DNA from 3 places in the Streptomyces sp. NPDC006235 genome. Region 1 is predicted to be linked to each of the others. Evidence: riboswitches for the same ligand, from Rfam matches in the RefSeq annotation. Region 1 holds a riboswitch; each other region holds the start of a gene.

Region 1 (3,265 bases):
CGGGGTCCTGGACTTCGGCGAGTACGACAACCGGCTGTACCTGGTGATGGAGCTGGTCGAGGGCGACAGCCTCGCCCGGGTGCTGTCCGCCTCCGGCGCGCTCCCCGCCGAGCAGGTGGCCCGACTCGGCGCGCAGGCCGCCGCCGGACTCGCCGCCGCGCACCAGCAGGGCATCGTGCACCGGGACGTCAAACCCGCCAACCTCCTGCTGGACGCGGGCGGCACGCTGAAAATCGGCGACTTCGGCATCGCGCGTTTCCTCGACGACCCGGGCGCCGCGCTCACCGCCACCGGCCAGATCGTCGGCACCGGCCTCTACCTCGCGCCCGAACGGGCCCTGGGCCGGCCCGCGGGTCCCGCCTCCGACATGTACTCCCTGGGGTGCGTGCTCTACCAGCTCCTCAGCGGCCGCCCGCCGTTCCAGGCCGACACGGCCGTCGCGCTGCTGCACCAGCATCTCGACAACGCCCCCGTACCGCCCCGGGAACTCGGTGTCGCCGGTCTGCCGCCGGCCTTCGAGAGCTACCTCCTCGCCCTGCTCGCCAAGCAGCCCGAGGACCGGCCCACGGCGCAGCAGGCCGCCGAGTGGTTCGCCGGGGGCGCCTGGCGGGGGCTGCCCGAGCCGCTGCCGGAGGCGGTGTCGCCGGGGCCGGCCTCCGGGAGCGGGCCGTACGCGGCATCCCCGGGGCCGGCCTCCGGGAGCGGGCCGTACGCGGCGTCAGCGGGGCCGTCGTCCGGGCCGGGACCGTACGCGGCGGCCGACACCGGCGCCCCGGCCGGGCACGCGCTGCCCACGGGGTCCCGGACCGCCCCGGGCGGGCGTTCCCGTCGCGCCGCGCCCCGCAACAATCTCGGCAACCACCGGAGAACGGCCGCGGTGGTGGCCGCGGCGGCCGTCTTCCTCGCCGCGATGCTCGCCGGCATGCAGATGTTCTCGCCCGACGACACCGCGACGGAGGGCACGGAACCCGAGGCGTCCCCGTCCGCGAGCAGCCCGGCCGCCCCCTCGCCCGGCGACTCCGCCGACTCCGCCGACCCGCTGGCCTCCGCACCGGCGGCCGCCACGACTCCGGCCGCCGGCACAGTGGCCGATGTCACCCCCTCCCCCACGGCCCCCGGCACCCCGACCCTCGCCGAACCGACGCCCGGCCCCACCAGCCCGACTCCGGAAGTGAGCAGCGGCCCGCCTGAGAAGGCGGACAAGTCCCGGCGGGAACAGCCTCCGCGGTCCGGGGAGGACGGGGAGGACGAGGGCGACGAGGGTGACGACTGAGCCCTCCCGCGCCGGTGTGCGAGCGGTCGCCCCTTCACGCGCCCCCTCGCGCGCCCCCTCGGCTGGCTTGTCATGGCCCTTATCTCGGCATTACTGTCACCACGCCTTGGTGAACGGGAAATCCGGTGTGATGCCGGTGCGGCCCTCGCCACTGTGATCGGGAAGTCCGGCTCCAGCCCTCGCGGGCAGCCACTGGGTTCTCACGAACCCGGGAAGGCGGAGTACGGGCGGTGGGACCCGTGAGCCAGGAGACCGGCCAAGGCGCGTCAACCATCCACGAGGTGCTGGAGAGGGTCTGCTGAGCCATGCACATTGCCGAGGGTTTCCTTCCTCCGGCGCACGCCGTCGCCTGGGGCGTCGCGTCCGCGCCGTTCGTCCTCCACGGAGTCCGGTCGCTCACCCGTGAGGTGCGCGAGCACCCCGAGAGCACTCTGCTCCTCGGCGCCTCCGGCGCCTTCACGTTCGTCCTGTCCGCGCTGAAACTGCCGTCCGTCACCGGCAGTTGCTCCCACCCCACGGGCACGGGCCTGGGGGCCATCCTGTTCCGGCCGCCCGCCATGGCCGTGCTGGGCACCATCACCCTGCTCTTCCAAGCGCTGCTGCTCGCGCACGGCGGTCTGACCACGCTCGGCGCCAACGTCTTCTCCATGGCGATCGCCGGCCCCTGGGCGGGCTACGCGGTGTACCGGCTACTGCGGCGCTACGACGTGCCGCTGATGGTCGCCGTGTTCTGCGCCGCGTTCGTAGCCGACCTGTCCACCTACTGCGTCACCAGCGTGCAGCTGGCGCTCGCGTTCCCCGACCCGGGCAGCGGGTTCCTGGGCGCGCTCGGCAAGTTCGGCTCCATCTTCGCCGTCACCCAGATCCCGCTCGCGGTGAGCGAGGGACTGCTGACGGTGCTCGTGATGCGGCTGCTGGTGCAGTCCAGCAAGGGCGAACTGACCCGGCTGGGTGTGCTCCTCGCCGACAAGCAGTCCCGGAACGAGACCCAGGAGGTGGCCCGATGAGCAAGAACACCAAGATCAACCTCCTGCTGCTGCTCGCCGTGGCCGCGCTCGCCGTGCTGCCGCTCGCCCTCGGCCTCGGCGACCACAAGAAGGAGCCGTTCACGGGCGCCGACGGCGAGGCGGAGACGGCGATCACCGAGATCGAGCCGGACTACGAGCCCTGGTTCTCGCCCCTGTACGAACCGCCGTCCGGTGAGATCGAGTCGGCGCTGTTCTCCCTCCAGGCGGCCCTCGGCTCCGGTTTCCTCGCCTACTACTTCGGACTGCGCCGGGGCAGACGGCAGGGTGAGCTGCGGGCGCTGGAGCGGGAGCGGGACTCCGGGAACCCGGCGGACGGTACCGCCGAGGAGTCCACGGCCGAAGGGGCCTGAGCCGCGTGCTGCCGATCGACGCGGCGGCGCACAGCAGTCGCTGGCGCCGCCGCCATCCCGTGGACAAGGCCGTGCTCGGGCTGGGGCTGACCCTCCTGGCGATCTCGCTGCCGCCCTGGCCGGGCGCGGCTCTGGTGCTGCTGACCGCCCTGGTGGTGCTGCTGGGTCCGGCGGGCGTGCCCTGGATCCGGCTGTGGCGGGCCTACCGGGTGCCGCTGGGCTTCTGCGTGACCGGCGCGCTGACGCTCCTCGTGCAGGTCGGCGGGCCGAACGGTTTCGTCTCCCTCGCCGGTGACGGGCCGGTCCGGGCCGGGGAGTTGCTGCTGCGCACCTCGGCGGCGTCCCTGGGGGTGCTGCTGTTCGCGTTCACCACGCCCATGTCCGACCTGCTGCCGCGGCTGGTCCGGGCCGGGGTGCCCGCGCCGGTCGTCGACGTGGCGCTCGTGACGTACCGGATGAGCTTCCTGCTGCTGGACTCCGTGCGCCGGGTCCGTGACGCGCAGGCCGCCCGGCTCGGGCACACCACGCGGGCCGCGGCCTGGCGGTCCCTGGGCGGTCTCGGCGCCACCGCGTTCGTCCGGGCCTTCGACCGGGCGGTCCGCCTCCAGGCCGGT
Region 2 (3,265 bases), on a different contig from region 1:
GGCGAGTTCCTCCGGCCGGTCCACGAACCGCACGACGACACCGGGTTCGGCGGCCAGCGCGTCGACGTCGGTGAAGTTGGACATGAGCGGAACGGCGCACACGGCGACGCGCAGCACGTCCTCGCCGACCGGCGGGGCGACGACGGACTCCCGGACCGTCCCCCGCAGGGAGACGCGCAGCCCGTCCTCCTCGTCGATCCCCAGCCCGTGCCGGAAGGGCAGGACGCCGTACGTCCGCCGCCCGGTGAGGCGCTGGAGCATGTCGAGCCCCGGCTCCAGCAGGGAGACGTCCCCCCGGAACTTGTTGACGAGGAACCCGGCGACGCACTCCTGGTCCTCGGGCGACAGCAGCGCGACCGTCCCGAAGAACGAGGCGAACACACCGCCCCGGTCGATGTCGCCGACGACGAGCACGGGGAGCCCGGCGCCCCGGGCGATCCCCATGTTGACGATGTCGGTCCGCCGCAGATTGATCTCGGCCGGACTGCCCGCCCCCTCACAGATCACCGCGTCATACGTGCCCCGCAACTGCTCCAGGCAGTCCAGCACGGTCCCGAGCAGCTTCTGCTGCCGTCCGCCGTGGTAGCCGCGTGCGCTGAGCTCCCCGACCGGCTTGCCCAGCAGCACGACCTGGCTGCTGCTCTCGCCTCCGGGCTTGAGCAGCACCGGGTTCATCTGCGCGGTCGGCTCGACGCGGCAGGCCTGCGCCTGCATGGCCTGCGCCCGCCCGATCTCGGCGCCTTCCTTCGTGACGAAGGAGTTGAGGGACATGTTCTGCGCTTTGAAGGGCGCGACCTTGACGCCCTGCCGCACCAGCCATCGGCAGATCCCGGCGGTCACGACGCTCTTGCCCGCGTCGGAGGTGGTACCGGCGACCAGAAGCCCACCGCCCGTCATGACGTACGCCCTTTCGCGATGCGGCGCGCGGCGACACAGACGCCGAGCGCGAGCCAGCCGACACGCCTGGACAGCCGTACGGCCCGTTCGATGTCCCGGGTGGCGACGGCGCGCCCGGCCGTGTTGAGCACGGGCCGGTGCTCGACGCGCCCGCCGTACGACAAGGTCCCGCCCAGCCGTACCCCGAGCGCCCCCGCGAACGAGGCCTCCACGGGCCCGGCGTTGGGGCTCGGATGCTTGGCGGCGTCGGCCCGCCAGGCCTGTACGGCTCCCTGTGGATCGTCGCCTGCCAGGGTCGCGAGCACGGCGGTCAGCCGGGCCCCCGGCCAGCCCGCGAGATCGTCCAGCCGGGCGGAGGCCCACCCATAGCGCCGGTACCGGGCCGACTTGTGCCCGACCATGGCGTCGAGGGTGTTGACGGCCCGGAACCCGAGGAGCCCCGGCACACCGCCGACGGCCCCCCACACGAGCGCCCCCACGACCGCGTCGGAGGTGTTCTCGGCGACGGACTCGACCACGGCCCGGGCGATCCCGTCGGCGTCGAGCGCCTGCGGATCCCGCCCGCACAGATGCGGCAGCCGCGCCCGGGCGCCGTCGACGTCCCCCGCCTCCAGGGCACGCCCGATGGCCTGTGCCTCCCGCGCGAGTGAAGTCCCCCCGACCACGGCCCAGGTGGCGGCACTGGTCAGGGCGACGGAGGCGACGGCGGAGTTCCGCACGGCACGCGCGGCGACGCCCCCGAGCGCGACGGCTCCTCCGGCGCACACCGCGGTGTGCAGGGCGCCCCACCCCCGGTGGTCCCGCCACAACACCCGTTCCACGGCGCCCGCGGCCCGTCCGAACACGGCGACCGGATGCCCCCGGCGGGGATCGCCGAGCAGCAGGTCACCGATCAGACCGGCGGCGGCGCCGTACGCGAAGACGCGACCGGCACCCATGGGCTCAGCCGGCCGCAGGAGTGGTCAGGGGTGGGGTACTGAACCTCGATCGGCAGCCGCGCATGGCGATATGTCCTCACTCAGGGTGTCCACGCCCTGGTTCGACTAGACCGGCGGTGAGAGTTCCTGGCTCCCGGGGATTGCTACCCCGGTGACAGTGGCGGGACCGCGCCGGACTTCCACCGGCTTCCTCTCCTGCCGCCGTTAATGGCCCCGGCAGTCCACCACGGCCGGGTTCAGCCGTCAACTTGCCGTTGACCTGCGAGGGGAGAGTGTGCAGAAGCCCACACCACCACCCCCTGGCACACGACGACCGGGCGGGACAGGACCGAAGTCCTGTCCCGCCCGGCGGGAACCTCGTGCGGTCGGGCCGTCAGGCCACGATCAGATAGATCCCGTATCCCACAGCCGCCGCGCACGCGGCGAAGCACGCGTACGCGCCGGTGACCGCGAGGCCCGCGGAGCCGCCCTGGGCCACCGCCCGTTCGCGGCGGGACAGGCCGGTGATGCCGAGGGTGAACAGGCCCACCAGGGCCACGGTGACCACGAGGCTGACGCCGAAGACGGAGCCGAGGGCCGCCCAGTCGATCTTCATATCGGAGACTCTTCCTTGTTACCGGTCGGCGGGGTCAGACGGTGGTCGTCGTCGAGGGCGTCCGCTCGGCGGCGGCCTGGGCCGGGAACGACGGCACCGGGTCCTCCGTCGCCGTGCCGGCCGGCGGCGGCGTCACCGCGGCCATCGCCGTGGTCACCACACCGGCCGGCTCCGCCTCGTCGGCGTCGTTGACGTTGGTGTGGTCGACGACCTCACGCCGCGAGAGCTTCCAGATCGCCGCGCTGGAGGCGACGAGGAAGACGGCCACCACCGCGGTGCCCCAGCTGCCGAAGCCGGTGACGTACTCGGCGAGCGCGCCCACCAGGGCCGCCGCCGGCAGCGTCAGGCCCCACGCGACGAACATCCGCGTCGCCGTCGACCAGCGGACGACACCGCCCTTGCGGCCGAGCCCCGCGCCCATCACCGAGCCGGAGACGGAGTGGGTGGTGGAGAGGGAGAAGCCGATGTGCGAGGAGGCCAGGATGACCGTGGCCGCGCTGGTCTGGGCGGCGAAGCCCTGCTGCGGCTGGAGGTCGGTCAGGCCCTTGCCCATGGTGCGGATGATGCGCCAGCCGCCCAGGTACGTGCCGAGCGCGATGGCGATGCCCGCCGAGAGGATGACCCACATGGGCGGGTCGGAGTCGGGGGCGACGGCGCCGCCGGCGACCAGGGCGAGGGTGATGACACCCATCGTCTTCTGGGCGTCGTTGGTGCCGTGGGCCAGGGAGACCAGACCCGCGGAGGCGATCTGGCCGGCCCGGTAGCCCTTCTCGGAGGCCTTGCCGTCGGCCTTCTTGCCGAGGGAGTACGTCAGCCGGGTCGCGAGCATCGCCGC
Region 3 (3,265 bases), on a different contig from region 1:
CCAGTCCGACGAAGCCGATCGCCCCGGCCGAGCTGACCAGCGCGGCCGTGAGCAGGGCCGTGACGCACAGCAGCACCAGGCGGGTGCGGGCCACGGACACCCCGAGCGCGGCCGCCGCGTCCTGCCCGAAGGCGAAGGCGTCGAGGGTACGGGCATACGACAGGCACACCACCAGCGCCACGGCAAGGACGGCCAGGCACAGCCACACGTCGGTCCAGCCCGCGCCGCCGAGCGAGCCGAGGAGCCAGAACAGCACGCCCCGGGTCGTCTCGGCGTCGGCGGCGGTCATCACGACGAAGGAGGTGAGCGCGGAGAAGAGCTGCATGGCGGCGACGCCCGCGAGGACGACCCGGTCGGTGGTGCCGCCGAGGGTGTGGCTGAGCAGCAGCACCAGGGCGAAGGACACCAGGGCGCCGAGGAACGCGCCCGCGGACACCGAGACGGCGCCGCCGCCCACGCCCAGGACGACGACCACGACCGCGCCGGTGGAGGCGCCGGAGGACACCCCGAGCACGAACGGGTCGGCGAGCGGGTTGCGCAGCAGCGACTGCATCACCGCCCCGCAGACGGCCAGTCCGGCCCCGCACACGGCCGCGAGCAGCGTGCGCGGCAGCCGCAGCTGCCAGACGATCCCGTCGCGGATCGGCGTCAGGTCCGAGCTGCCGAGTCCGAGATGGGCCGCCACTGCGGACCAGACGTCCGCGATCCGTATGTCGGCCGGGCCGACGGTGATCGCCAGGGCCAGGGAGACGGCCAGCAGCAGGACCCCAGCGGCGCCGAACCCGAGCCCGCGGACGGTCACTTCACGAGCCCGAACGCGCGCAGCTTGGCGGCGACCTGTTCCACGCCCTCGACCGTGCGGATGGTCGGGTTCATGGCCTGACCGCTGAGCAGCACGTACCGCTTGTGCCTGACCGCGTCCATGTTTCTGGTGACCGGGTTGGACTCCAGGAAGGCGATCTTCTTCGCGGCCGACTCGGCGGTCTGCGACTTGCGGGTGAGGTCGCCGATGACGAGGACGTCGGGGTCGCGTTCGGCGACCGTCTCCCAGTTGATCTGCGGCCACTCCTCGTGCGTGTCGTCGAAGACGTTCTTCGCCCCGAGGGCCCGGGTGATGATGCCGGGCGCTCCGCAACAGCCCGCCATGTAGGGCGACTCGGAGTTGGCGAACCAGTACAGGAGGGTGACGTCGGAGGCGTGGACGCCCCGCGTGGCCTTCGCCATGCGCCGCTGGAGGGAGGCCACGAGCTGGTCGCCCCGTTCCGGCACCCCGAACACGGTGGCCAGGTCGCGCACTTCGCCGTAGATGGTGTCGATGCCCAGCGCCTTGTCGCGCGCGCCGTCCCCGTCACCGGAGTTGTCCTTGCCGGCGCAGTCCGACGGGGAGACGTACGTGGGGACGCCGAGCTTCTCGAACTGCTCGCGGGTGGCGACGCCGCCCCGGCCGAGGGTGGAGACGAAGGACGCCGCGACGAAGTCGGGGCCGGTGTCCAGGACCCGTTCGAAGGACGGGTTGTTCTCGGCGATGCGCGGCACCTTCGCGTTGGCCTTCGCCAGCCCCTTCATCACGGGGTCGGTCCAGGTGGCGGTGCCCGCGAGACGGTCGGCGAGGCCGAGGGAGAGCAGGATCTCGGTGGTGCCCTGGTTGAGGGAGACGGCGTGCTTCGGCGGGGCCTCGACGCGCACCTCGTGGCCGCAGTTGTCGAGCGTGACGGCGGCTTTCGTCGTGGTGGCCGGCGGGTCGCCGCAGCCGGCCAGGAGCAGGGCGCCGGCCGCGAGCAGGACGGTGGCACGGGCGGGTGGGGCGAGGGGCACGGAAACCAGTCCTCAGTCGTCGAGGGCTCGATCGCGGAGCCCGGTCGTACGGTGCTCCCCCGCCGCGTACGGCCGCGGGGGCCGCCAGCAGGTCTTCGGACTCGGGTTCGTCCGGTGCGGAGCGCCTTCCCGGACGTCACACGCGACGTCCAGTGGCCGAGGCCCCGCCCGTCCCCCTCACCGCTGCGCGTCAGTTCCGGATTCGCACCGGATTCCCTGACCCACCTACATGGGTTCGACTGGCCTCGGCAAGCTATCACGGGGACTGCGCGGGAATCACCGCGCACCGTACGTCGTTGTGCGGACAACAGTTCTTCCGCGACTCTCCAGGAGGCCACCGGTGTACGGCGACGAGGCAACGGTCCGCAGGATCCTCACCGAGCTCGGCGACACCTGGGCCGTGGTGGGCCTGTCGTCGAACCAGCGGCGCGCGGCCTACGGCGTGGCCGAGGTGCTCCAGCGTTACGGCAAGCGCGTCGTGCCCGTGCATCCGAAGGCGGAGACGGTGCACGGCGAGCAGGGGTACGCCAGTCTCGCGGACATCCCCTTCGACGTGGACGTCGTGGACGTGTTCGTGAACAGCGATCTCGCCGGAGCGGTGGCGGACGAGGCGGTCGCGAAGGGCGCGCGGGCCGTGTGGTTCCAGCTCGGCGTCATCGACGAGGCGGCTTACGACCGGACCCGTGCCGCGGGCCTGGAGATGGTGATGGACCGCTGCCCGGCGATCGAGATCCCACGACTTCCTCATCACCGCGTACAGAATTCCTGAAGCGCTTTCCAGGAAATGCCCGCGCCCGGTCAAGGCTGCACAACGCGCCTTCTGCCGCCGGTTGACCGATTCCTAATCTGAGGCCTCTTGCTCGCAGAACTCACCGAGTTCTTTTACGAGAGGCCCCTTGATTCATGGTGAGCGTCGACCAGGCAGCAGCGGGGGTAAAAGGGGGGCCCGGCGGATTGCGCCGGGACGTCGGACTGATCGGGCTCATGTGGGCGTCGGTCGGTTCCATCATCGGCTCCGGGTGGCTGTACGGAGCCGAGAAGGCGGTCGTGGCGGCCGGCCCCGCGGCGATCCTGTCGTGGCTGATCGGCGCGGTCGGGATCGTGCTGCTGGCCCTGGTGCACGCGGAACTCGGCGGCATGTTCCCGGTCGCGGGAGGCACGGCGCGGTATCCGCACTACGCGTTCGGCGGACTGGCCGGCATGTCCTTCGGCTGGTTCTCCTGGCTCCAGGCGGCGACCGTGGCACCGATCGAGGTCGAGGCCATGATCGGTTATGCCGGGCACTGGCACTGGGCGCAGGGCTTCCAGCACGCCAAGGACGGCACACTGACGACCAGCGGGTTCGTCGTCGCCGTGCTCCTCATGGCGGTCTTCGTCGTGATCAACTTCCTCGGTGTGCGGCTCCTGGCGCACACCAACAGCGCCGCCACCTGGTGGAAGGTGGCCGTGC

The links. Region 1 has a riboswitch for cobalamin ahead of ABZ192_RS19605 (energy-coupling factor ABC transporter permease). Riboswitches for the same ligand answer to the same signal wherever they lie in the genome.
Region 2: another riboswitch for cobalamin. It lies ahead of ABZ192_RS05775 (cobalamin biosynthesis protein); the one in region 1 lies ahead of ABZ192_RS19605 (energy-coupling factor ABC transporter permease).
Region 3: another riboswitch for cobalamin. It lies ahead of ABZ192_RS08885 (ABC transporter substrate-binding protein); the one in region 1 lies ahead of ABZ192_RS19605 (energy-coupling factor ABC transporter permease).

Annotation. Positions count from the first base shown of each region.
Region 1 is NZ_JBEXSR010000015.1:82,022-85,286, reverse strand. Features, by position in the region: gene ABZ192_RS19610 (protein kinase) at 1-1,273, shown strand, start outside; cobalamin riboswitch at 1,342-1,549, shown strand; gene ABZ192_RS19605 (energy-coupling factor ABC transporter permease) at 1,579-2,280, shown strand; gene ABZ192_RS19600 (energy-coupling factor ABC transporter substrate-binding protein) at 2,277-2,651, shown strand; gene cbiQ (cobalt ECF transporter T component CbiQ) at 2,657-3,265, shown strand, end outside.
Region 2 is NZ_JBEXSR010000003.1:367,987-371,251, forward strand. Features, by position in the region: gene ABZ192_RS05770 (cobyric acid synthase) at 1-897, opposite strand, end outside; gene ABZ192_RS05775 (cobalamin biosynthesis protein) at 894-1,835, opposite strand; cobalamin riboswitch at 1,934-2,068, opposite strand; gene ABZ192_RS05780 (hypothetical protein) at 2,209-2,430, opposite strand; gene ABZ192_RS05785 (inorganic phosphate transporter) at 2,465-3,265, opposite strand, start outside.
Region 3 is NZ_JBEXSR010000005.1:275,909-279,173, forward strand. Features, by position in the region: gene ABZ192_RS08880 (iron chelate uptake ABC transporter family permease subunit) at 1-802, opposite strand, end outside; gene ABZ192_RS08885 (ABC transporter substrate-binding protein) at 799-1,815, opposite strand; cobalamin riboswitch at 1,884-2,074, opposite strand; gene ABZ192_RS08890 (CoA-binding protein) at 2,156-2,584, shown strand; gene ABZ192_RS08895 (APC family permease) at 2,719-3,265, shown strand, end outside.